DNA from 2 places in the Pseudomonas sp. C9D1 genome. Region 2 is predicted to be linked to the other one. Evidence: predicted binding sites of a transcription regulator. Region 2 holds the regulator's gene; the other holds the start of a gene.
The links. The regulator LexA, encoded in region 2, represses DNA repair genes until DNA is damaged. The targets are predictions, from matches to a motif close to CTGTNTNNNNANACAG.
Positions count from the first base shown of each region.

Region 1: the regulator LexA is predicted to act here: its motif matches at 2,426-2,441, upstream of recN (DNA repair protein RecN).

Region 1 covers NZ_JBSZIE010000002.1:2,555,916-2,567,111, reverse strand. The annotation lists gene ACXI0U_RS20125 (outer membrane protein assembly factor BamE) at 1-158, opposite strand, end outside; gene fur (ferric iron uptake transcriptional regulator) at 255-659, shown strand; gene recN (DNA repair protein RecN) at 730-2,403, opposite strand; gene grpE (nucleotide exchange factor GrpE) at 2,556-3,125, shown strand; gene dnaK (molecular chaperone DnaK) at 3,226-5,136, shown strand; gene dnaJ (molecular chaperone DnaJ) at 5,259-6,386, shown strand; gene dapB (4-hydroxy-tetrahydrodipicolinate reductase) at 6,464-7,270, shown strand; gene carA (glutamine-hydrolyzing carbamoyl-phosphate synthase small subunit) at 7,455-8,591, shown strand; gene carB (carbamoyl-phosphate synthase large subunit) at 8,628-11,196, shown strand, end outside.
Region 2 covers NZ_JBSZIE010000001.1:1,320,798-1,331,993, reverse strand. The annotation lists gene ACXI0U_RS06190 (DEAD/DEAH box helicase) at 1-1,848, shown strand, start outside; gene ACXI0U_RS06185 (S-methyl-5'-thioinosine phosphorylase) at 1,856-2,593, opposite strand; gene nagZ (beta-N-acetylhexosaminidase) at 2,604-3,602, opposite strand; gene ACXI0U_RS06175 (L,D-transpeptidase) at 3,612-4,136, opposite strand; gene ACXI0U_RS06170 (TetR/AcrR family transcriptional regulator) at 4,181-4,888, opposite strand; gene lexA (transcriptional repressor LexA) at 5,129-5,737, shown strand; gene sulA (SOS-induced cell division inhibitor SulA) at 5,749-6,210, shown strand; gene ACXI0U_RS06155 (hypothetical protein) at 6,310-6,543, opposite strand; gene ACXI0U_RS06150 (DUF6586 family protein) at 6,615-7,133, opposite strand; partial or broken gene topA (type I DNA topoisomerase) at 7,203-9,813, opposite strand; gene ACXI0U_RS06140 (DUF1653 domain-containing protein) at 9,928-10,164, opposite strand; gene fadA (acetyl-CoA C-acyltransferase FadA) at 10,313-11,196, opposite strand, start outside.

The DNA of each region.
Region 1 (11,196 bases), on a different contig from region 2:
CGCCGGGTCATTCCGGGCTTCAACTGGTCTATCATGTCCTGCGTCACGACATTGCCCTGCTGGATGTCGATTTTGTAAACCCCGGGGAATGAACAGCCGGCGAGTGCGACCAGACCTGCGAAGGTGAGGCTGGTCAGCAAGAGCTTGGTGTTTTGCATCGGTGGGTGACTTCCACTATCTTGGCTGGGCAACGAAAATCCGATCATACCCGCATTAAGGGAAGCTGCGAAGCAGCGTCCACGAGAAAGCTGACCATGGTTGAAAATAACGAACTTCGCAAAGCCGGCCTCAAGGTGACCCTGCCTCGAGTCAAGATCCTGCAGATGCTTGACTCCACCGAGCAGCGCCACATGAGTGCCGAAGATGTCTACAAGGCACTGATGGAGGCGGGTGAGGACGTGGGGTTGGCGACTGTCTACCGCGTGCTGACCCAATTCGAGGCTGCCGGTCTCGTGGTGCGCCACAACTTCGATGGCGGCCACGCCGTCTTCGAACTGGCCGACGGCGGCCACCACGACCATATGGTCTGTGTCGATAGCGGTGAGGTGATCGAGTTCTTCGATACCGAGATCGAGAAACGCCAGAAAGAGATCGTCAAGGAGCATGGCTTCGAGCTGGTCGATCACAATCTGGTGCTGTACGTGCGCAAGAAGAAGTAAGCGCACTGCCAGTTGGTAAAAGAAGAAGGCGACCCTCGGGTCGCCTTCTCCGTTTTCGCGCATTGGGAAGTCAGCCCTGGGCGCTGGTGACCATTTTCCTGGCGTGGGCGATGGATTCGTCGGTGAGGTCGAGTCCGCCAAGCATGCGCGCGATCTCCTCGATACGCGCGGCTTCGGTGAGGTTGGAGACGGCGGTGCGGGTTTCCTTGCTGCCGCGCAGCTTGTGCACGAACAGGTGGTTGTGACCCTGTGCTGCTACCTGCGGCAAGTGGGTGACGGTGAGCACCTGGCCGCGCTCGCCGAGGCGGCGCAGCAGTTGCCCGACCACTTCGGCGGTGGGACCGCCGATGCCCACGTCCACTTCGTCGAAGACCAGGGTCGGTACCCGTGAGGTCTGGGCGGTGATCACCTGGATGGCCAGGCTGATGCGTGAGAGTTCGCCACCCGAGGCGACCTTCGCCAGTGCCTTGAGGGGTTGGCCGGGGTTGGCGCTGACCAGGAACTCGACCTGCTCCATGCCGTTAGCCTGCGGATCCTGTGCCTGCAGCGGGTGCAGTTCGATGGTGAAGCGCCCGCCGGGCATGCCCAGGCGTTGCATCTCGACTTCCACCGCCTTGGCCAGCTTGCCGGCGGATTTGCCGCGCAGCTTGCTCAGCTCCGCCGCCTTGGTCTGGTAGTGGCGGGTGTAGGACTCGAGCTCCTCGGTCAGGCGCTCGACGGCTTCGTCATCGGCATTCAGCGCCTCGATCTCTTCCAGCAGGGATTGCTGCAGGTTGGCCAGTTCGCCCGGGTGTACGCGGTGCTTGCGCGCCAGCGTATAGATGGTGTCCAGGCGCTCTTCCAGCTGCTGCTGGCGCTGTGGGTCGGCGTCGAAGTGGTCGATGAAGCGGTTGATCTCGCCAACCGCTTCCTCCACCTGGATCTGGGCGCTGGCCAGCAGGTTGACCGCTTCGGCGATGGCGCCCTGCTGGGTGTTGAAGGCGGTGAGGCGGTTGAGGCTGGAGGTGAGCGCGCTGAGTACGTTTCCCGCATCGCTTTCGCTGCACATGTCCAGCACCTGGCGGCAGCCGGCGAGCAGGCTCTCGGCGTTGGAGAGGTTCTTGTGCTCCTGCTCCAGCTGGTCGAGTTCGGATTCGCCGAGGGCGAGGTTTTCCAGTTCCTCCAGCTGGTAGCTGAGCAACTGGTGGCGGGCGCGCTGTTCTTCGCCGCTGCGCGACAGACGCTCCAGCTCCTGGCGGGTCTGTTTCCAGCGCTGCGCGGCGAGCTGGACCTGGCGGGCCAGCTCGCTGGCACTGGCGAACTCGTCGAGCAGACGGCGGTGGGTGTCGAGCTTGAGCAGCGACTGGTGCTCGTGCTGGCTGTGGATGTCGATCAGCAGCTCGCCCAGGGTCTTGAGGTCGCCCTGGGGGCAGGGGGTGCCATTTATATAGGCGCGCGAACGGCCTTCGGCGGTGATGACCCGGCGCAGGATGCAGGGGCCGTCGTTGTCCAGGTCGCGCTCGGCGAGCCAGGTGCGGGCCTCGGGGATGTCGTGGAGGTCGAAGCTGGCGAGGATGTCGGCCTTGTCCGCGCCGGGGCGCACCACGCCGCTGTCGGCGCGGTCGCCCAGGGTCAGGCCGAGTGCGTCGAGCATGATCGACTTGCCTGCACCGGTCTCGCCGGTGATCACCGACATGCCGCCGGCGAGTTCGAGATCGAGGTGTTCGACGATGGCGTAGTTGTGAACGGAAAGGTGGACCAGCATGGCGGCACTCCCAGGGCGATGGCTGGGTATTTATACAGTGTTTGTTTTCCGCCTGACAATCACCCCTCCCCCTTGAACCGACAAATTGCGACCCCATATAGGCGGACAGATCGCCGGGTTATGCCCCGGCCCGTTTTTGAAAGGAGGAACGCATGGCTGACGAACAGACCCTGGATAATCAGAACCCTGAAGCGAACGCTGCTGCCGAAGGCGCCGCTGGCGACGATCTGGCGGTTCGTGTGCAGACGCTGGAAGAGCAACTGGCTGCCGCCCAGGATCAGTCCCTGCGCGTTGCCGCCGAATTGCAGAACATCCGCCGCCGTGCCGAGCAGGATGTGGAAAAGGCGCACAAGTTCGCGCTGGAAAAATTCGCCAATGACCTGCTGCCGGTGGTGGACAGCCTCGAGCGTGGTCTGGAGCTGACCGCGGCCGATGACGAGTCGATCAAGCCGGTGCGTGAGGGCATGGAACTGACGCTCAAGCTGTTCCACGACACCCTCAAGCGCTACCAGCTGGAAGCGGTCGACCCGCACGGTGCGCCGTTCAACCCGGAGCACCACCAGGCCATGGCAATGCAGGAAAGCACCCACGTGGAGCCCGGTAGCGTGCTGAAGGTGTTCCAGAAGGGCTACCTGCTGAACGGTCGCCTGCTGCGCCCCGCCATGGTGGTGGTCAGCAAGGCTCCGAGTGAAGCGCCGCCGTCCATCGACGAGCAGGCTTGAAATCCGGCCTCCGGCCCCCATTTGTTAGTTCAAGCGTTTTTATGCTGCCGCGGCCAGTGAAACGGGGTCTCGGCAAATCCAAAGTTTCGGGAGAGAGAATATGGGCAAAATCATCGGTATCGACCTGGGGACCACCAACTCCTGCGTGGCTATCCTGGAGAACGGTAACGTCAAGGTGATCGAGAACGCCGAAGGCACTCGTACCACTCCGTCGATCATCGCTTACACCAACGATGGCGAGATCCTTGTCGGCCAGTCCGCCAAGCGCCAGGCGGTAACCAACCCGCACAACACCCTGTACGCCGTGAAGCGCCTGATCGGTCGTCGCTTCGAAGAAGACGTCGTGCAGAAAGACATCAAGATGGTTCCCTACAAGATCGCCAAGGCCGACAACGGTGACGCCTGGGTCGAAGTGAAGGGCCAGAAGATGGCGCCGCCGCAAATTTCCGCGGAAGTGCTGAAGAAGATGAAGAAGACCGCCGAAGACTACCTCGGCGAGACCGTGACCGAAGCGGTGATCACCGTTCCGGCCTACTTCAACGACAGCCAGCGCCAGGCTACCAAGGACGCCGGTCGTATCGCCGGTCTGGACGTCAAACGCATCATCAACGAACCGACTGCGGCTGCGCTGGCCTATGGCATGGACAAGGCCAAGGGCGACCACACCGTGATCGTCTATGACCTGGGCGGCGGTACCTTCGACGTGTCGGTGATCGAGATCGCCGAAGTCGACGGCGAGCACCAGTTCGAGGTTCTGGCCACCAACGGCGACACCTTCCTGGGTGGTGAGGACTTCGACATCCGCCTGATCGACTACCTCGTCGACGAGTTCAAGAAAGAGTCCGGTATGGACCTGAAGGGCGATCCCCTGGCCATGCAGCGCCTGAAAGAGGCTGCCGAGAAGGCCAAGATCGAGCTGTCCTCCAGCCAGCAGACCGACGTCAACCTGCCGTACATCACTGCAGACCAGACCGGTCCGAAGCACCTGAACGTGAAAATTTCCCGCGCCAAGCTGGAAGCCCTGGTCGAAGACCTGGTCGCTCGTACCATCGAGCCGTGCCGTATCGCGCTGAAGGATGCTGGCCTGGATGTGGGTGATATCCACGAAGTGATCCTGGTCGGCGGCCAGACCCGCATGCCGCTGGTGCAGAAGCAGGTTGCCGACTTCTTCGGCAAGGAAGCACGCAAGGACGTCAACCCGGACGAAGCCGTGGCCATCGGTGCCGCCATCCAGGGCGCCGTACTGTCCGGTGACGTGAAGGACGTGCTGCTGCTCGACGTTTCCCCGCTGACCCTGGGTATCGAAACCCTGGGTGGCGTGATGACCGCGCTGATCGAGAAGAACACCACCATCCCGACCAAGAAGTCGCAGGTGTTCTCGACCGCCGACGACAACCAGTCCGCCGTGACCATTCACGTGCTGCAGGGCGAGCGCAAGCAGGCCGCGCAGAACAAGTCCCTGGGCAAGTTCGACCTGGCCGAGATTCCGCCGGCTCCCCGTGGTGTGCCGCAGGTCGAGGTGACCTTCGACATCGACGCCAACGGCATCCTGCACGTGTCCGCCAAGGACAAGGCCACCGGCAAGCAGCAGTCCATCGTGATCAAGGCCAACTCCGGCCTGTCCGAGGACGAAATCCAGCAGATGGTGCGTGACGCCGAGGCCAATGCCGAGGAGGATCGCAAGTTCGAGGAGCTGGCCGCCGCCCGTAACCAGGGTGATGCGTTGGTCCATGCGACCCGCAAGATGGTCACCGAGGCTGGCGACAAGGCCACTGCCGACGAGAAGGCTGCCATCGAGAAGGCGCTGGGTGAGCTGGAAGTTGCCGTCAAGGGCGACGACAAGGCCGAGATCGAAGCCAAGATGAATGCCCTGTCCCAGGCTTCCACTCCGCTGGCGCAGAAGATGTACGCCGAACAGCCCCAGGCTGGCGAAGGTGCTCCGGCCGGCGACGACAAGGCATCCGACGATGCCGTCGACGCCGAGTTCGAAGAGGTCAAGGACAACAAGTAAGCATCAGGCTTGCTTGCTCTCCTGCCTGCGGGGCCTGACCCCGCAGGTTGATGCGCCGCGCGGGAGCTTGCTCCCGCGTCGGCGTGTCTGGAGGGCGCAAAATTTGAAGAGTGTGAGAACCAATGGCTAAACGTGACTTTTACGAAATCCTCGGTGTCGAGCGGGGCGCCAGCGAGGCTGAGCTGAAGAAGGCTTATCGTCGTCTGGCCATGAAATACCACCCGGACCGCAATCCGGACGACAAGGCGGCTGAAGAGAAATTCAAGGAGGCCAACGAGGCCTACGAAGTGCTCTCCGACGCCAGCAAGCGTGCCGCGTACGACCAGTACGGCCACGCCGGCGTCGATCCGCAGATGGGGGCAGGTGGTGGCGCAGGCTTCGGCGGCGCCAGCTTCTCCGACATCTTTGGCGATGTGTTCAGCGACTTCTTCGGCGGCCAGCGCGGTGGTCAGCGTGGCGGTGCCCAGCGTGGCAGCGACTTGCGCTACACCCTGGAGCTGGACCTGGAAGAAGCGGTTCGCGGTACCACCGTCACCATTCGCGTGCCGACCCTGGTCAATTGCAAGACCTGTGAAGGGTCCGGCGCCAAGAAGGGCACCAGCCCGGTGACCTGCACCACCTGTGGCGGCATCGGCCAGGTGCGGATGCAGCAGGGCTTCTTCTCGGTGCAGCAGACCTGCCCGCGTTGCCATGGCACCGGCAAGATGATTTCCGACCCCTGTGGCAGCTGCCACGGCCAGGGGCGTGTGGAAGAGCACAAGACCCTGTCGGTGAAAGTGCCGGCTGGTGTCGATACTGGCGATCGCATCCGTCTTTCGGGCGAAGGCGAAGCGGGCGCAATGGGCGGCCCGGCTGGTGATCTCTATGTCGTGGTCAATGTGCGCGAGCACCCGATCTTCCAGCGCGACGGCAAGCACCTCTATTGCGAAGTGCCGATCAGCTTCGCCGACGCCGCCCTGGGGGGTGAGCTGGAAGTGCCGACCCTCGACGGTCGTGTGAAGCTGAAGATCCCCGAGGCGACCCAGACCGGTAAGCTGTTCCGCCTGCGCGGTAAGGGCGTGGCCCCGGTGCGCGGTGGTGGTGCGGGCGACCTGATGTGCCGCGTGGTGGTCGAAACGCCGGTGAACCTCGATAAGCGCCAGCGCGAGCTCCTCGAAGAGTTCCGCAAGAGCCTGCAGAACGACGGCTCCCACTCGCCCAAGGCCAGTAGCTGGTTCGAAGGCATGAAGCGCTTCTTCGGCGATCTTTGATACCCCGGCCCCAACTGCAGGCGCAGGCTCCAGGAGCAGCGCCTGCGGCTCGGGGCTTGCAGCTTGGAGCTTTGGTTATGCGACGTATTGCAGTGATGGGCGCCGCCGGGCGCATGGGCAAGATCCTGATCGAGGCGGTGCAGCAGACCGGCGGTAGCGCTGGCCTGACCGCGGCGATCGATCGCCCGGACAGCACCCTGGTGGGCGCCGATGCCGGCGAGCTGGCCGGCCTGGGCCGTATCGGTGTGCCGCTGTCGGGCGACCTGGCCAAGGTGATCGACGAGTTCGACGTGCTGATCGACTTCACCCACCCGACCGTGACCCTGAAGAACCTGGAAGTCTGCCGCAAGGCGGGCAAGGCCATGGTCATCGGCACCACCGGTTTCAGTGCTCAGGAAAAGGAGCTGCTGAGTGTCGCGGCGAAGGAGATCCCCATCGTCTTCGCCGCCAACTACAGCGTGGGCGTGAACCTCTGTCTGAAGCTGCTCGATACGGCTGCCCGGGTTCTGGGTGACGATATGGATATCGAGATCATCGAAGCCCACCACCGCCACAAGGTGGATGCGCCGTCCGGCACCGCGCTGCGCATGGGTGAGGTCGTCGCCAGTGCATTGGGGCGTGATCTGGAAAAAGTGGCCGTTTACGGTCGCGAAGGCCAGACCGGTGCCCGCCCGCGCGAAACCATCGGTTTCGCCACCGTGCGCGCCGGCGATGTGGTCGGTGATCACACCGTGCTGTTCGCCGCCGATGGCGAGCGCGTGGAGATCACCCACAAGGCCTCGAGCCGCATGACCTTCGCCCGTGGCGCGGTTCGTGCGGCCGCTTGGCTGGAAGGGCGGGAAGCGGGCCTCTACGATATGCAGGATGTGCTCGGCCTGCGCTGAGACTGCCGAAAGGTCCTACTCCACGGTGGACCGTAAAAGGCCTTTCCTGTAAGCTGCAGCTTTAGTGTGTCCACTAAAAGTTACGCAGAATGGCTCAGATAAAAAAGCGGGGTGACGGTTCAAAACGTCATCCCGCTTTTTTACAACCTGCGTTTGCTTCAGCCTTGATCTACGGGAGGTCTTCTTGACTAAGCCAGCCATACTCGCGCTTGCCGACGGCAGCATTTTCCTCGGTGAATCCATCGGGGCCGACGGCCAGACCATCGGAGAGGTGGTGTTCAACACCGCCATGACCGGCTACCAGGAAATCCTCACCGATCCTTCCTATGCCCAGCAAATCGTTACCCTGACCTATCCCCATATCGGCAACACCGGCACCACGCCGGAAGATGCCGAGTCCGATCGCGTCTGGGCTGCCGGCCTGATCATCCGTGATCTGCCGCTGCTGGCCAGCAACTGGCGTAACAAGCAATCGCTGCCCGACTATCTGGAAGCCAATGGCACCGTCGCCATCGCCGGTATCGATACCCGCCGCCTGACCCGCATCCTGCGCGAGAAAGGTTCGCAGAACGGCTGCATCCTCACCGGTGAAGGCGCCACTGCGGAGAAGGCGCTGGAGCTTGCGCGCAGCTTCCCTGGCCTGAAGGGCATGGACCTGGCCAAGGTGGTCAGCTGCACCGAACGCTATGAGTGGCGCTCCGGCATCTGGGACCTGAAAACCGACAGCCACCCGGAAATCCCCGCCAGCGAACTGCCCTACCACGTGGTGGCGTTCGACTACGGCGTGAAGCTGAACATCCTGCGCATGCTGGTCGACCGTGGCTGCCGCCTGACCGTGGTCCCCGCGCAGACCCCGGCCAGCGAAGTGCTGGCACTGAATCCCGATGGCGTGTTCCTGTCCAACGGCCCTGGTGACCCCGAGCCCTGCGACTACGCCATTGCGGCGATCAAGGAAATCCTCGAGACCGAGATTCCGGTCTTCGGCATCTGCCTCGGCCACCAGTTGCTGGCCCTGGCGTCCGGCGCCAAGACCCTGAAGATGGGCCACGGCCACCATGGTGCCAACCACCCCGTCCAGGACCTGGACAGTGGCGTGGTCATGATCACCAGCCAGAACCACGGTTTCGCCGTGGACGAGACCAGCCTGCCGGCCAATGTCCGCCCCATCCACAAGTCGCTGTTCGACGGCACCCTGCAGGGCATCGAGCGTACCGACAAGGAAGCCTTCAGCTTCCAGGGACATCCGGAGGCGAGCCCCGGCCCCCACGATGTGGCCCCGCTGTTCGACCGCTTCATCGAAGCCATGGCCAAGCGCCGCTAAGCCTGCCGACTGACCCAAGGATTCGAGTGAGTAAAAATGCCTAAACGTACAGATATCAAAAGCATCCTGATCCTCGGCGCCGGCCCGATCGTCATCGGCCAGGCCTGCGAGTTCGACTACTCCGGCGCTCAGGCCTGCAAGGCCCTGAAGGAAGAGGGTTACCGCGTCATCCTGGTGAACTCCAACCCGGCCACCATCATGACCGACCCGGCCATGGCCGACGCCACCTACATCGAGCCGATCAAGTGGGCCACCGTGGCCAAGATCATCGAGAAGGAGCGCCCCGACGCACTGCTGCCGACCATGGGCGGCCAGACCGCGCTGAACTGCGCGCTGGACCTGGAAAAGCACGGCGTGCTGGAGAAGTTCGGCGTCGAGATGATCGGTGCCAACGCCGACACCATCGACAAGGCCGAAGACCGCTCGCGCTTCGACAAGGCGATGAAGGACATCGGCCTGGCCTGTCCGGTTTCCGGCATTGCCCACAACATGGAAGAAGCCTACGGCGTGCTGGAGAAGGTGGGCTTCCCCTGCATCATCCGTCCGTCCTTCACCATGGGCGGCACCGGCGGCGGCATCGCCTACAACCGTGAAGAATTCGAGGAAATCTGCGCCCGCGGCCTGGATCTGTCGCCGACCAGCGAATTGCTGATCGACGAATCGCTGATCGGCTGGAAGGAGTACGAGATGGAGGTGGTCCGCGACAAGAAGGACAACTGCATCATCGTTTGCTCCATCGAGAACTTCGACCCGATGGGCGTGCACACCGGTGACTCCATCACCGTGGCCCCGGCCCAGACCCTGACCGACAAGGAATACCAGATCCTGCGCAACGCCTCCCTGGCCGTACTGCGCGAGATCGGCGTCGAGACCGGCGGTTCCAACGTCCAGTTCGGCATCTGCCCGAACACCGGCCGCATGGTCGTGATCGAGATGAACCCGCGCGTATCGCGTTCGTCGGCACTGGCCTCCAAGGCCACCGGCTTCCCGATCGCCAAGATCGCCGCCAAGCTGGCCGTCGGCTACACCCTGGACGAACTGTCCAACGACATCACCGGCGGCCGTACCCCGGCGTCCTTCGAGCCGGCCATCGACTACGTGGTCACCAAGGTGCCGCGCTTCGCCTTCGAGAAATTCCCCAAGGCCGACGCCCGCCTGACCACCCAGATGAAGTCCGTCGGTGAAGTCATGGCCATCGGCCGTACCTTCCAGGAGTCCATGCAGAAAGCCCTGCGCGGCCTGGAAGTCGGCGTTGCCGGTTTCGATCCGAAGCTGGACCTGAACGACCCGGAAGCCGAAAGCACCCTGCGTCGCGAACTGACCGTGCCCAGCGCTGACCGTATCTGGTACGTGGCCGACGCCTTCCGCGCTGGCAAGACCATCGCCGAAGTGTTCGAGCTGACCCGTATCGACGAGTGGTTCCTGGTGCAGATCGAGGACCTGATCAAGGATGAGGCGACTGTACAGACCCTCGGCCTGTCCGCCATCGACCGCGACCTGATGTTCAAGCTCAAGCGCAAGGGCTTCTCCGATGCGCGCCTGGCCAAGCTGCTCGGTGTTTCCGAGAAGAGCCTGCGTGCCCATCGCCACAAGCTCAAGGTGCTGCCGGTGTACAAGCGCGTGGACACCTGCGCCGCCGAGTTCGCCACCGATACCGCCTACATGTACTCGACCTACGAGGAAGAGTGCGAAGCCAACCCGTCGAGCCGCGAGAAGATCATGATCCTCGGCGGTGGCCCCAACCGTATCGGCCAGGGCATCGAGTTCGACTACTGCTGCGTACACGCGGCACTGGCCATGCGTGAAGACGGTTACGAGACCATCATGGTCAACTGCAACCCGGAAACCGTCTCCACCGACTACGACACCTCCGACCGCCTGTACTTCGAGCCGGTCACCTTGGAAGACGTGCTGGAAATCGTCCGTGTCGAGCAGCCGAAGGGCGTGATCGTCCAGTACGGCGGCCAGACTCCGCTGAAGATCTGCCGCGCCCTGGAAGAGGCCGGCGTGCCGATCATCGGTACCAGCCCCGAGGCCATCGACCGTGCCGAGGACCGCGAGCGCTTCCAGCAGATGGTTCAGCGTCTCGGTCTGCGCCAGCCGGCCAACGCCACTGCCCGCAGCGAAGACGAGGCCCTGGCTCTGTCGAAGAACATCGGTTATCCGATGGTGGTGCGCCCGTCCTACGTACTGGGCGGCCGGGCGATGGAAATCGTCTACCAGGAAGAAGAGCTCAAGCGCTACATGCGTGAAGCGGTGAAGGTCTCCAACGACAGCCCGGTGCTGCTGGATCGCTTCCTCAACTGCGCCATCGAAGTGGACGTGGATGCGGTGAGCGACGGCGAGAGCGTCGTGATCGGCGCGATCATGCAGCACATCGAACAGGCTGGCGTGCACTCCGGTGACTCCGCCTGCTCGCTGCCGCCGTACTCGCTGCCCAAGCACATCCAGGACGAGATCCGTGACCAGGTCAAGAAAATGGCCTTGGAGCTCGGTGTCGTCGGCCTGATGAACGTGCAGATGGCCGTGCAGGGCGAAGACATCTTCGTGATCGAAGTGAACCCGCGTGCTTCCCGTACCGTGCCGTTCGTCTCCAAGTGCGTGG
Region 2 (11,196 bases):
GAGCCTGGGCAGCACTGGTTCGACCTGGAGCTGGGCATCGTCGTCGAAGGGCAACGCATCAGCCTGCTGCCCATCCTGCTGCGGTTGATCCAGCAAAACCCCAAGCTGCTCAGCCCGAAAAGCCTGCAGAAGCGCCGCGACGACGAGCACCTGCGCCTGCAACTGGACACCCTCGGGGCCGATACCGGCCGCCCCCTGCAGGTGGTCCTGCCCTTCGGTCGCCTCAAGCCGTTGCTGGCGACCCTGGGCGAGCTCTACCTGCGCGACCGCCCGGAAGGCCGCAGCCTGCGCCTGAGCCTGCCCGACGCGGCGCGACTGAACCAGCTCGACGAACTGGAGCTGGATTGGCAGGGCGGCGAGCGCCTGCGCAGCTTCGCCGAGCGCCTGCGCGACAGCCGGCAAACCCGCCACGAGCCCCCTGCCGGCCTGCAGGCCGAGCTGCGCAGCTACCAGCTGCAGGGCCTGGCCTGGCTGCAGAGCCTGCGCGAGCTGGGTGCCGGCGGCGTGCTGGGCGACGACATGGGCCTGGGCAAGACCCTGCAGACCCTGGCCCACCTGCTGACCGAGAAGAACGCCGGGCGCCTCGACCGCCCCGCCCTGGTGGTGATGCCCACCAGCCTGATTCCCAACTGGCAGGACGAAGCCATGCGCTTCGCCCCGGACCTGCGCGTACTGGCCCTGCACGGCCCGAACCGCAAGAAGGATTTCGAACGCCTGGGCGACTTCGACCTGCTGCTGACCACCTACGCCCTGCTGCCCCGCGACCTCGCCGCCTGGAAGGGACAACCGCTGCACCTGCTGGTGCTGGACGAGGCGCAGAACATCAAGACGCCCACCAGCAAGGCCGCCCAGGCGGTGCGTCAGCTCGAGGCCCGGCAGCGCCTGTGCCTGTCCGGTACGCCGCTGGAAAACCACCTGGGCGAACTCTGGTCGCTGTTCCACTTCCTCATGCCCGGCTGGCTAGGCGATGCCAAGCAGTTCGCCCGCGACTACCGCACGCCCATCGAGAAACGCGGCGACACCGAACGCCTCGCCCACCTCAACGGCCGCATCCGCCCCTTCCTGCTGCGCCGCACCAAGGAATCGGTGGCCACCGAGCTGCCCGCCAAGACCGAGATCGTCCAGCGGGTGGAACTCAGCGAAGGCCAGCGCGACCTGTACGAAACGGTGCGCCTGGCGATGGACCAGAAGGTCCGTGCGGAAATCCAGGACAAGGGCATGGCGCGTAGCCAGATGGTGATACTCGAGGCGCTGCTGAAACTGCGCCAGACCTGCTGCGACCTGCGCCTGGTGGAGCACGAGCGCACCCGCCCCTTGCGCGGCAGCACCTCGGGCAAGCTGGACAGCCTGATGGAAATGCTGGTGGAGCTGTTCGCCGAAGGCCGCAAGGTGCTGCTGTTCTCCCAGTTCACCAGCATGTTGGAACTGATCGAGGCGGAACTGCAGCAGCGCGGTATCGACTACCTGATCCTCACCGGCTCCACCCGCGACCGCCGCACACCGGTGAAGCGCTTCCAGGACGGCGAAGTGCCGCTGTTCCTGATCAGCCTCAAGGCGGGCGGCACCGGCCTCAACCTCACCGCAGCCGACACCGTGATCCACTACGACCCCTGGTGGAACCCGGCCGCCGAACGCCAGGCCACCGACCGCGCCTACCGCATCGGCCAGGACAAGCCGGTGTTCGTCTACAAGCTGATCGCCCGGGGCACGGTGGAAGAGAAGATCCAGCAGTTGCAGCAGCGCAAGGCGCTGCTGGCCGAGGGCATTCTCGGCCAGAGCGAAGGGGCTGACTGGCAGCTGCGCGAAGAGGACCTCGACGCCCTCTTCGCCCCCCTGCCGAAAGCCTGAAGCCCGATCAGCCCTTGAACAGCAGGGCCAGCGCTTCGCGCACCTTGCCGATACCTTCAGCCAGGGCGGCCTCGATCTCGTCCATGGTGATGATGCCGCTGGACTTGCCGGCAGCCGGGTTGACCACCAGGGAAATGCACGCGTAGGGCAGGTCCAGCTCACGGGCGAGCACCGCCTCGGGCATGCCGGTCATCCCCACCAGGTCGCAGCCATCGCGCTCCATGCGGGCGATCTCGGCCACGGTCTCCAGGCGCGGGCCCTGAGTGCAGCCGTAGACGCCCTCGGCGCTGTAGGCGTGCCCGGTCTTGGCGAGCGCCGCCAGCAGTTTCTGCCGCAGCGCCTCGTCATAGGGGTGGCTGAAGTCGATGTGGGTGACGTGATCCAGCTCGCCTTCGAAGAAGGTGTCGGTGCGGCCGTGGGTGTAGTCGATCAACTGATGGGGCACAACCAGGTGCCCGGTACCCATGGTGGGGTGGATGCCACCGACGGCGTTGACCGCGATCACCGCCTGGGCGCCGGATTGCTTGAGGGCCCAGAGGTTGGCGCGGTAGTTGACTTGGTGCGGGGGAATGCGGTGCGGGTGGCCATGGCGGGCGAGGAACAACAGCTCACGCCCGGCGTAGTCGCCCTGGACGATGCCCGCCGAGGGAGCGCCATAGGGCGTCTCGGGGTTGAGCAGCGCCTTCATGGTCAGGCCTTCGAGCTGGGTGAGGCCGGTACCACCGATAATCGCGTAAACGGTCATGTCGCTTCCTTCAGTCGATCAGCTGGGCTTCGCGCAGGGCGGCGATCGCCGTTTGCCAGCGCGGGTCTTGACGGTATTCGGTGCCGGGGAAGGCACGGCGACGCATGCGTTCGAGCTGCGCGGGCGGAGTGACACGCAACTGCTGCAGGCGCGACAGGGCCAGCTCGGCCGAGGCGCGGTCGTTGCATACCAGCCCCATGTCGCAGCCAGCGCTCAGCGCGGCCTCGATGCGCTCGGCGGCATCACCCACCACGTGGGCACCGGCCATGGACAGGTCATCACTGAAGATCACCCCGGAGTATTTCAATTCGCCCCGCAAGATGTCCTGCAGCCAGCGCTTCGAGAAGCCGGCGGGCTGCGGGTCGACCTGGGGATAGATGACATGGGCGGGCATCATGCCGTCCAGCTCCGAGGCCAGGCGCGCGAAGGGCACGAGGTCCGTGGCGCGGATCTGCTCCAGGCTACGTTCATCGGTGGGAATGGCCACGTGGGAGTCCGCTTCGGCCCAGCCATGGCCGGGGAAGTGCTTGCCGGTGGCGGCCATGCCGGCGGCACGCAATCCACGGATGAAGGCACCCGCCAGCACGGCGGCGCGCTGTGGGTCGCCTTCGAAGGCACGGCTGCCGACCACCGCGCTGCGCTGGTGGTCGAGGTCGAGCACGGGCGCGAAGCTGATGTCCAGGCCAACGGCGAGCACCTCGGTGGCCATCAGCCAACCGCAATACTCGGCCAGGGCTTCAGCGTTGTCGTTGTCCGCCAGGGCACGCATGGCCGGCAGGCGCACGAAGCCGTTGCGCAGGCGCTGTACGCGACCGCCCTCCTGGTCGACGGCGAGGATCAGGTCAGGGCGCACCGCGCGGATGGACGCGCACAGCTCGCGCACCTGGCGCGGGTCCTCGATATTGCGGGCGAAAATGATCAGGCCGGCCACTTCCGGTTGCCGCAGGATCTGCCGATCTTCAGCGGTCAGCCAAGTGCCGCCGATGTCCAGCATCAGGGAGCCTTGCATGGGATTTCCTTAGGAGAGTTCGGCCACGGACCACTCGGGACGAGGTGCTTCGTCTATCAGAACAGCACAGTGGACGGGCACGCGGGGGAAGAGTTCAAGCAGGTCGGCATTGCGCAGGCGCACACAGCCATGGGACAGCGGCACGCCCATGGGTTCGCTGTCCGGCGTGCCGTGCAAATAGATGTAGCGACGCATGCTGTCGACCTTGCCGAGGCGGTTGCGCCCGGGCTCGCGGCCGCTCAGCCAGAGGATGCGGCTGAGTATCCAGTCGCGTCCGGGAAACTGGGCATGCAGATCCGGCGTCCAGGTCTCGCCGGTCCAACGCCTGCCACGCAGTACAGCCCCTTGCGGCAACCCCTCACCGATCTTCGCGCGCACCTGGTGAAGGCCGCGCGGGGTGCAATTGGAGCCACTGAGTTCACCGGCGCCATTGAGCGCGGTGGAGACGGGAAGGCGCAGCACCAGACGCTCTCCGGCAAAGCCGTAGAGGCGCTGGTCAGCGATGGAGACATGGAGTAGATCGAGGTCGGACATGGGGCGCTAGCTTAGCCGATCCCCATGGCCTCGCCCACCGGCGATCAAGCCTTGGCGGGCGTACTCGGGGACTTGCTACGCGGCTTGAGCACCGCTTTGGAAAGGGTCTCGTCGGACAAGCCGGTATCCGCGCGCATGCCGGCCGCGAGGAACGGCACCATCAGGCGCATCACCTGTTCGATGGACGTATTCACGCCGAAATCGGTTTCGGCCATCGCGCGCAGCGCCTTGATGCCGGACATGCTGAACGCCGCAGCCCCGAGCATGAAGTGCACCCGCCAGAACAGCTCCAGCGGCGGCACCTTGGGGGCCGACTCATTGACCAGCAGCATGTAGCGGCGGAAGACCTTGCCGTACACCTCTTCGAGGTACTTGCGCAGGTGCCCCTGGCTCTGGCTGAAGGCCAGGCCCAGCAAACGCATGAAAATGGACAGGTCGTTACCGCTGCGCGGCTTCACCGCCAGCGCCTGCTCGACCAGCATTTCCAGGAGTTCTTCGAGGGTCGCGCGCGCTTCGGTCTTCGCCTGCCGGCGATCGAGCTCGCGCTCCAGGCTCTGGCAGAAAGGCCCCAGGAAGCGCGAGAACACCGCCTGGATAAGCGCCTTTTTCGAGCCGAAGTGATAGTTCACAGCAGCCAGGTTCACACCCGCCTTGCTGGTGATCAAACGCAACGAAGTCTCGGCGAAGCCTTTCTCCGCGAACAGCTGTTCCGCTGCATCAAGAATGCGTTCGACGGTTTCCGACTGGGCCATGGCTCCTCCGCCTGACAAACACTTGTTTGAAACATACGTTTCAGGCCGCTGGCTTGTCAAGCCGCATACACCATCTTCTGACGCTCCGGTCACGGCTCGCAGGCGACATATTCCCGCAAGACAGCGGGCAAGTCACTAGAGCTCAATGGCCGCCCGGCAGAGGATGCAGAGAACACTTGTTGCCAAGCGATGATCACTGTATATAATTCCAGTCACTGTATAAAAAGACAGAGCGCCGACATGCTGAAACTCACGCCCCGCCAAGCCGAGATCCTCGCCTTCATCAAGCGCTGCATAGAAGACAACGGCTATCCGCCCACCCGCGCGGAGATCGCCCAGGAACTGGGCTTCAAATCGCCCAACGCCGCTGAAGAACACCTCAAGGCGCTGGCCCGCAAGGGCGCCATCGAGATGACACCCGGCGCCTCCCGAGGCATCCGCATTCCTGGCTTCGAGCCCAGCACCGAGGAAGAAGGCCTGCCCATCATTGGCCGCGTAGCCGCTGGCGCTCCCATCCTCGCCCAACAGAACATCGAGGAATCCTGCCGCATCAACCCGGAGTTCTTCCATCCCCGCGCCGACTATCTGTTGCGCGTACGCGGCATGAGCATGAAGGACATCGGCATCCATGACGGCGACTTGTTGGCCGTGCACACCACGCGTGAAGTTCGCAACGGCCAGATAGTCGTCGCGCGCCTGGATGACGAAGTCACCGTGAAGCGCTTCAAGCGCGAAGGCGACAAGGTCTGGCTGATCGCCGAGAACCCGGATTTCGCACCGATCGAGGTGAACCTGCAGGAGCAGGACCTGGTCATCGAAGGCTTGAGCGTCGGCGTCATCCGCCGCTGATAGGAGGCGTCATGCAGTTCCCTCAATCGTTTGGCCGAACCCAACTGCCGCTATTCCACGACGCCATTGTCGCCAACCCGGCGCCCCTGGCACTGGAGCCGCAATGGGAAGAGGAGCCCGAAGCCTTCAGTGAGCTTTCGCTGAGCGGAGCTGCCGGGCACTGCCGCCACTTGCTCGCCCCCATCCTGCGGGAGCTCAGCCAGGAACAGGATGCCCGCTGGCTGACGCTGATCGGTGCGCCCGCCAGCCTGACACAGGCCTGGTTGCGGGATGCCGGACTGAATCGGGAGCGCATCCTGCTTCTCGACCCAAGGGGAGAACGCAGCGCGCTGGAACTGGCTTGCGAAGCCCTGAGGCTGGGCCGCAGCCATACGGTCGTCAGCTGGCTGCCGCTGAACCGCATCGAAAAGCAGGCGCTCGCACACGCCGCACGCCAGGGTGGCGCGCAAAGCCTGAATATCCGACTGGGATAAGAGACCGTTACCCGTAAACAGGCCATGTAGCCGCAACGGGTTGGTAACACGGGTGAGGAATAATCGGTTCCAGCGAGCGGGAGCCGACAGAGCGTCCCGTCAGTGCAGGACGCGCGGGCCTTCTTCGTGGTCCACTTCGCCTTCAGCCAGGCGGCCGGCCATCTGCACGCCCACATTGAGCATGGCCTTGGCGACTTCCAGGTGATGCCCCTGCAGGAATGCCTTGGCGTCAGAAGAGAAGTCCAGCGTCACCAACGCCTCCTCGTCTTCCGCGCGGCGCAGGATGATGCGGCCGTCGGGCAGCTCGACTATTTCCAGAAAGGACGTTGGCATGGGGTCATCTCTCCACTAAAGGTGGGCATTGTACCAGCCGGCTGACGGGCCACCCTAGCCCATCGATCAACTCAGCACTCCGACAGCGCCTCGCGGAAACGCAATGCCAGGTTTTTCAGGTGTTGCCGCCACTCTTCCAGGGTTGCCCGGGACAGGGCCGGCGGCTCGTCATCGACGCTCACCGCTTCTATCAAAGGCAACGTCGGATCGACCTTGGCCTTCTTCGGCGCCTGGGGCGGCAGGAACAGCGCGCCATAGGCGACCAGCAGCTCGGCAAGCCAGGTTTCCTGTTGCTGGGCCAGTTCCACCAGCTCCGATAGTTCAGGGCTCGGCGCAGCAGCCAGCACGTCAGCAGTGAGCAGCATCTCGGGGCGCGGTGCATTGGCCTCGGGCAGGCGGTAGTAGCCCGCGATCTCGTGGCAAAGCCCGAGCAAGGCACCATACAGGTGGAAGAGCGCCGCTTCGCGCTCCGCCTGGACCAGCGCCTGGGCATTCATCGCCCTGCCCTCTTCCGCCTTGCGCCAGGATTCGAGCGCCAGGCCGGCGAAATAGAGCTTCTGGTTGGTACGGGTATAGAGTTCATGCGCCATGGCGGCCACTCCGTCGCAAAATCGGTTGGCTAGTATGCGCGCCAGGCTACCCCGGCGCGCAACAGTCCATCAGCGCTTGTCTTCGACCTTCCACTTGCCGCCGTCGAAGAAGGCGCGCCAACCGGTAGGCTTGCCGTCCACTTCCGATTGCACGTACTGCTCCTTGGTCTTGCGACTGAAGCGGATCACTGCCGGACGGCCATCCGGGTCCTTGGCAGGTGCGCTGAGCAGGAAGTGGTATTTGGGATCGAGTTCTTCCTTGTGCGGAATCAGCTCGAGCACCAGGGGCGCACGGGTTTCGCGATTCTTGGGGAACTGGCTGGCGGCTAGGAACAGGCCCGAAGCGCCATCGCGCAGCACGTAGGTGTCGTCCACCTTCTCGCACTTGAGCTCCGGCATCTTGATCGGGTCGATCTTCGGCGGTGCAGCCTCGCCGCTCTTCAGCAGCTTGCGGGTGTTCTTGCACGTGGGATTGGTGCAACCGAAGAACTTGCCGAAACGACCGGTCTTCAGCTGCATCTCGCTGCCACACTTGTCGCATTCCAGGCTCGGGCCTTCATAGCCCTTGATGCGGTACTGGCCCTGTTCGATCTCGTAGCCAACGCAATCCGGGTTGTTGCCGCAGATGTGCAGCTTGCGGGTCTCGTCCAGCAGGTAGGCATCCATCGCGGTGCTGCAGATGGGGCAACGGTGCTTGCCAAGCAGTACGCGGGACTCCGACTCACCCTCGTCGTCCGCGGCGATTTCGTCGCCCGGAACCAGGTTGATGGTGGCCTTGCAGCGCTCTTTCGGCGGCAGGCTGTAGCCCGAGCAGCCGAGGAACACACCCGTGGATGCAGTGCGGATCATCATCGGCCGGCCGCATTCGCGGCAGGCGATATCGGTCGGCGTCGGCTGGTTGGCGCGCATGCCACTGTCCGCGACCTCGGCCACTTCCAGCTTTTTCTTGAAGTCGCCGTAGAACTCGTCCAGCAGGTTCTTCCAGTCGCGCTCGCCCTGGGCGACATCGTCCAGGTTCTCTTCCATACCGGCGGTGAAGCCGTAGTCCATCAGGTCGGAGAAGCTTTCATTCAGGCGCTCGGTGACGATGTCGCCCATCTTCTCGGAATAGAAGCGGCGGTTGTGCACCGTGACGTAGCCGCGGTCCTGGATGGTGGAGATGATCGCCGCATAGGTGGACGGGCGACCGATGCCACGCTTTTCCAGCTCCTTGACCAGGCTGGCCTCGGAGAAGCGTGCCGGCGGCTTGGTGAAGTGCTGGCTGGGGTCGAGCTTCGATCAGCTTCAGGCCCTCGCCTTCCTTCATGTCCGGCAGCACGTCGTCTTCGCCCGGCTTGCTCTGTTGCGGCAGCACGCGGGTGTAACCGTCGAACTTGAGGATGCGGCCCTTGGCACGCAGCTCGAAATCACCGGCAGCCACGGCAACGGTGGTGGACAGGTATTCGGCCGGCGGCATCTGGCAGGCCACGAACTGGCGCCAGATCAGGTCGTACAGGCGCTCGGCGTCACGCTCCATGCCCGACAGCTGGGTCGGCTTGAGGTTGACGTCGGAAGGACGGATCGCCTCGTGCGCCTCCTGGGCGCCCTCCTTGCTCGAATAGAAGTTCGGCTTGGCCGGCAGGTACTTCTCGCCGAACTCACCCTCGATAAAGCCGCGCACCATGGTGACGGCGTCGGCGGAGAGGTTGGTCGAGTCGGTACGCATATAGGTGATGTAGCCCGCCTCGTAGAGACGCTGGGCCATCATCATGGTCTTCTTCACCCCGAAGCCCAGGCGGTTGCTCGCAGCCTGCTGCAGGGTGGAGGTAATGAAGGGGGCGGACGGACGGCTCGAGGTCGGCTTGTCCTCGCGCTTCATGACGCTGTAGCTGGAGGACTTGAGCTTCTCCAGCGCGGCCATGGCCTGGGCTTCGTTCAGCGGCTTGAAGGCAGCCCCCTTCTCCTTGGCCACTTCGAAACGCACGTTGGCGCCCTTGGCAGTACCCAGGTCGGCGTGGACTTCCCAGTACTCTTCCGGAACGAAGGCTCGGATCTCGCGCTCACGCTCCACGACCAGCTTCACCGCCACCGACTGTACGCGGCCAGCGGACAGGCCGCGGGCGATCTTCTGCCACAGCAGCGGCGAAACCATGTAGCCCACGACGCGATCGAGGAAGCGACGGGCCTGCTGGGCATTGACACGGTTGATGTCCAGTTCGCCCGGGCGGGAGAAGGCTTCCTGGATGGCCTTCTTGGTGATTTCGTTGAACACCACGCGCTTGTAGCGGCTGTCGTCACCACCGATGGATTCCCGCAGGTGCCAGGCAATGGCCTCCCCTTCGCGGTCCAAGTCGGTTGCGAGATAGATGGTGTCGGCATCCTTGGCCAGACGGCGCAGTTCCTCGATCACCTTTTCCTTGCCGGGAAGGATCTCGTACTTGGCCTTCCAGCCATGCTCGGGGTCGACGCCCATGCGGGTGAACAGCTGGCGCTTGGCTTTTTCCTTGGGCGACAGTGCGGGAGCCTCGGACGCGGCCGCCTTGCCGCGCTTCACCGGTTCCTTGCTGGCACTGGCCGAACCGCTGGTAGGCAGGTCACGGATATGGCCGATGCTCGACTTCACCACGTACTGGTTGCCCAGGTACTTGTTGATGGTCTTGGCCTTGGCCGGGGATTCCACGATGACCAGCGATTTGCCCATGGATCGGAAATTTCCTGAATTCGATAAATGAAAGGCGGGAGCCGCCTGACGCGGCACCGCTATATATAGTGGCGAACAAGACAAGGTCAAGCTTACCCGCCGCCCCGCGATACCTCAGCGGCGCGGAAAGAGATCTGACTCGGCGGTCACCAGTGCGAAGCGGGCGATCTGCTCGCCATTCACCTCGACCGTCTCGGTGAACATCCCTAACGGACGCACCCAGAGGCCGTATTCGCCATAGAGGGCCTGGTAGACGACCAGCTCTTCCTCGGTCTCGGAGTGCCGCGCAGTCCCGATCACGCGGTACTCCTGGCCTTTGTAGTGACGATAGAGTCCAGGTTGCAGGCTCATGTTCCCCTCCTATCCATCTATAGCCGGCTCGCGAAGGGTGCGCATGGTGCCCACTCGGGCGCCCGCTGGCCAGCCCCTGCTGACGAAATAAGCCTTATAAAAGCAAAAACCGGGGCGCCAGGCCCCGGTCTTCCCCCTCTTCGTACGCTTAGATGCGTTCGAAGACGGTGGTGATGCCCTGGCCGAGGCCCACGCACATGGTGGACACGCCCAAGGTACCGCCGTTCTGCTTCATCACGTTCAGCAGGGTGCCGGAAATACGCGCACCGGAGCAGCCGAACGGGTGACCGAGAGCGATGGCGCCGCCGTGCAGGTTGACCTTCTGCTCCATCTTGTCGAGGAGTTTCAGGTCCTTCAGCACCGGCAGGGCCTGAGCGGCAAAGGCTTCGTTGAGTTCAACGAAATCGATGTCGTCCATGGTCAGGCCGGCACGCTTCAGGGCCTTCTGAGTGGACGGCACCGGGCCGTAGCCCATGATCGCCGGATCGACACCGGCAACCGCCATGGCACGTACCACGGCCATCGGCTGGATGCCGAGGTCCTGGGCGCGCTGGGCACTCATCACGATCATGCAGGAAGCGCCGTCGGTGATCTGCGAAGAAGTACCCGCAGTCACGGTGCCACCTTTCGGGTTGAACGCAGGACGCAGGGCGGCCAGGCTCTCGAGGGTGGTTTCCGGACGGATGGTTTCGTCGAAGTCGAACACCTTCAGGAAGCCGTTCTCGTCGTAGCCTTGCATCGGGATGATTTCATCCTTGAACTTGCCTTCGACGGTGGCTTTGTGCGCCAGGCGGTGAGAACGCTCACCGAAGGCGTCCTGCTGCTCGCGGCTGATGCCGTGCATCTTGCCCAGCATCTCGGCGGTCAGGCCCATCATGCCCGAGGCCTTGGCCGCGTACAGGGACAGGTGCGGGTTCGGATCGACGCCGTGCATCATGCCTACGTGACCCATGTGCTCCACGCCACCGACCACGAACACGTCGCCGTTGCCGGTCTGGATGGCCTGCACGGCAGTGTGCAGGGCGCTCATGG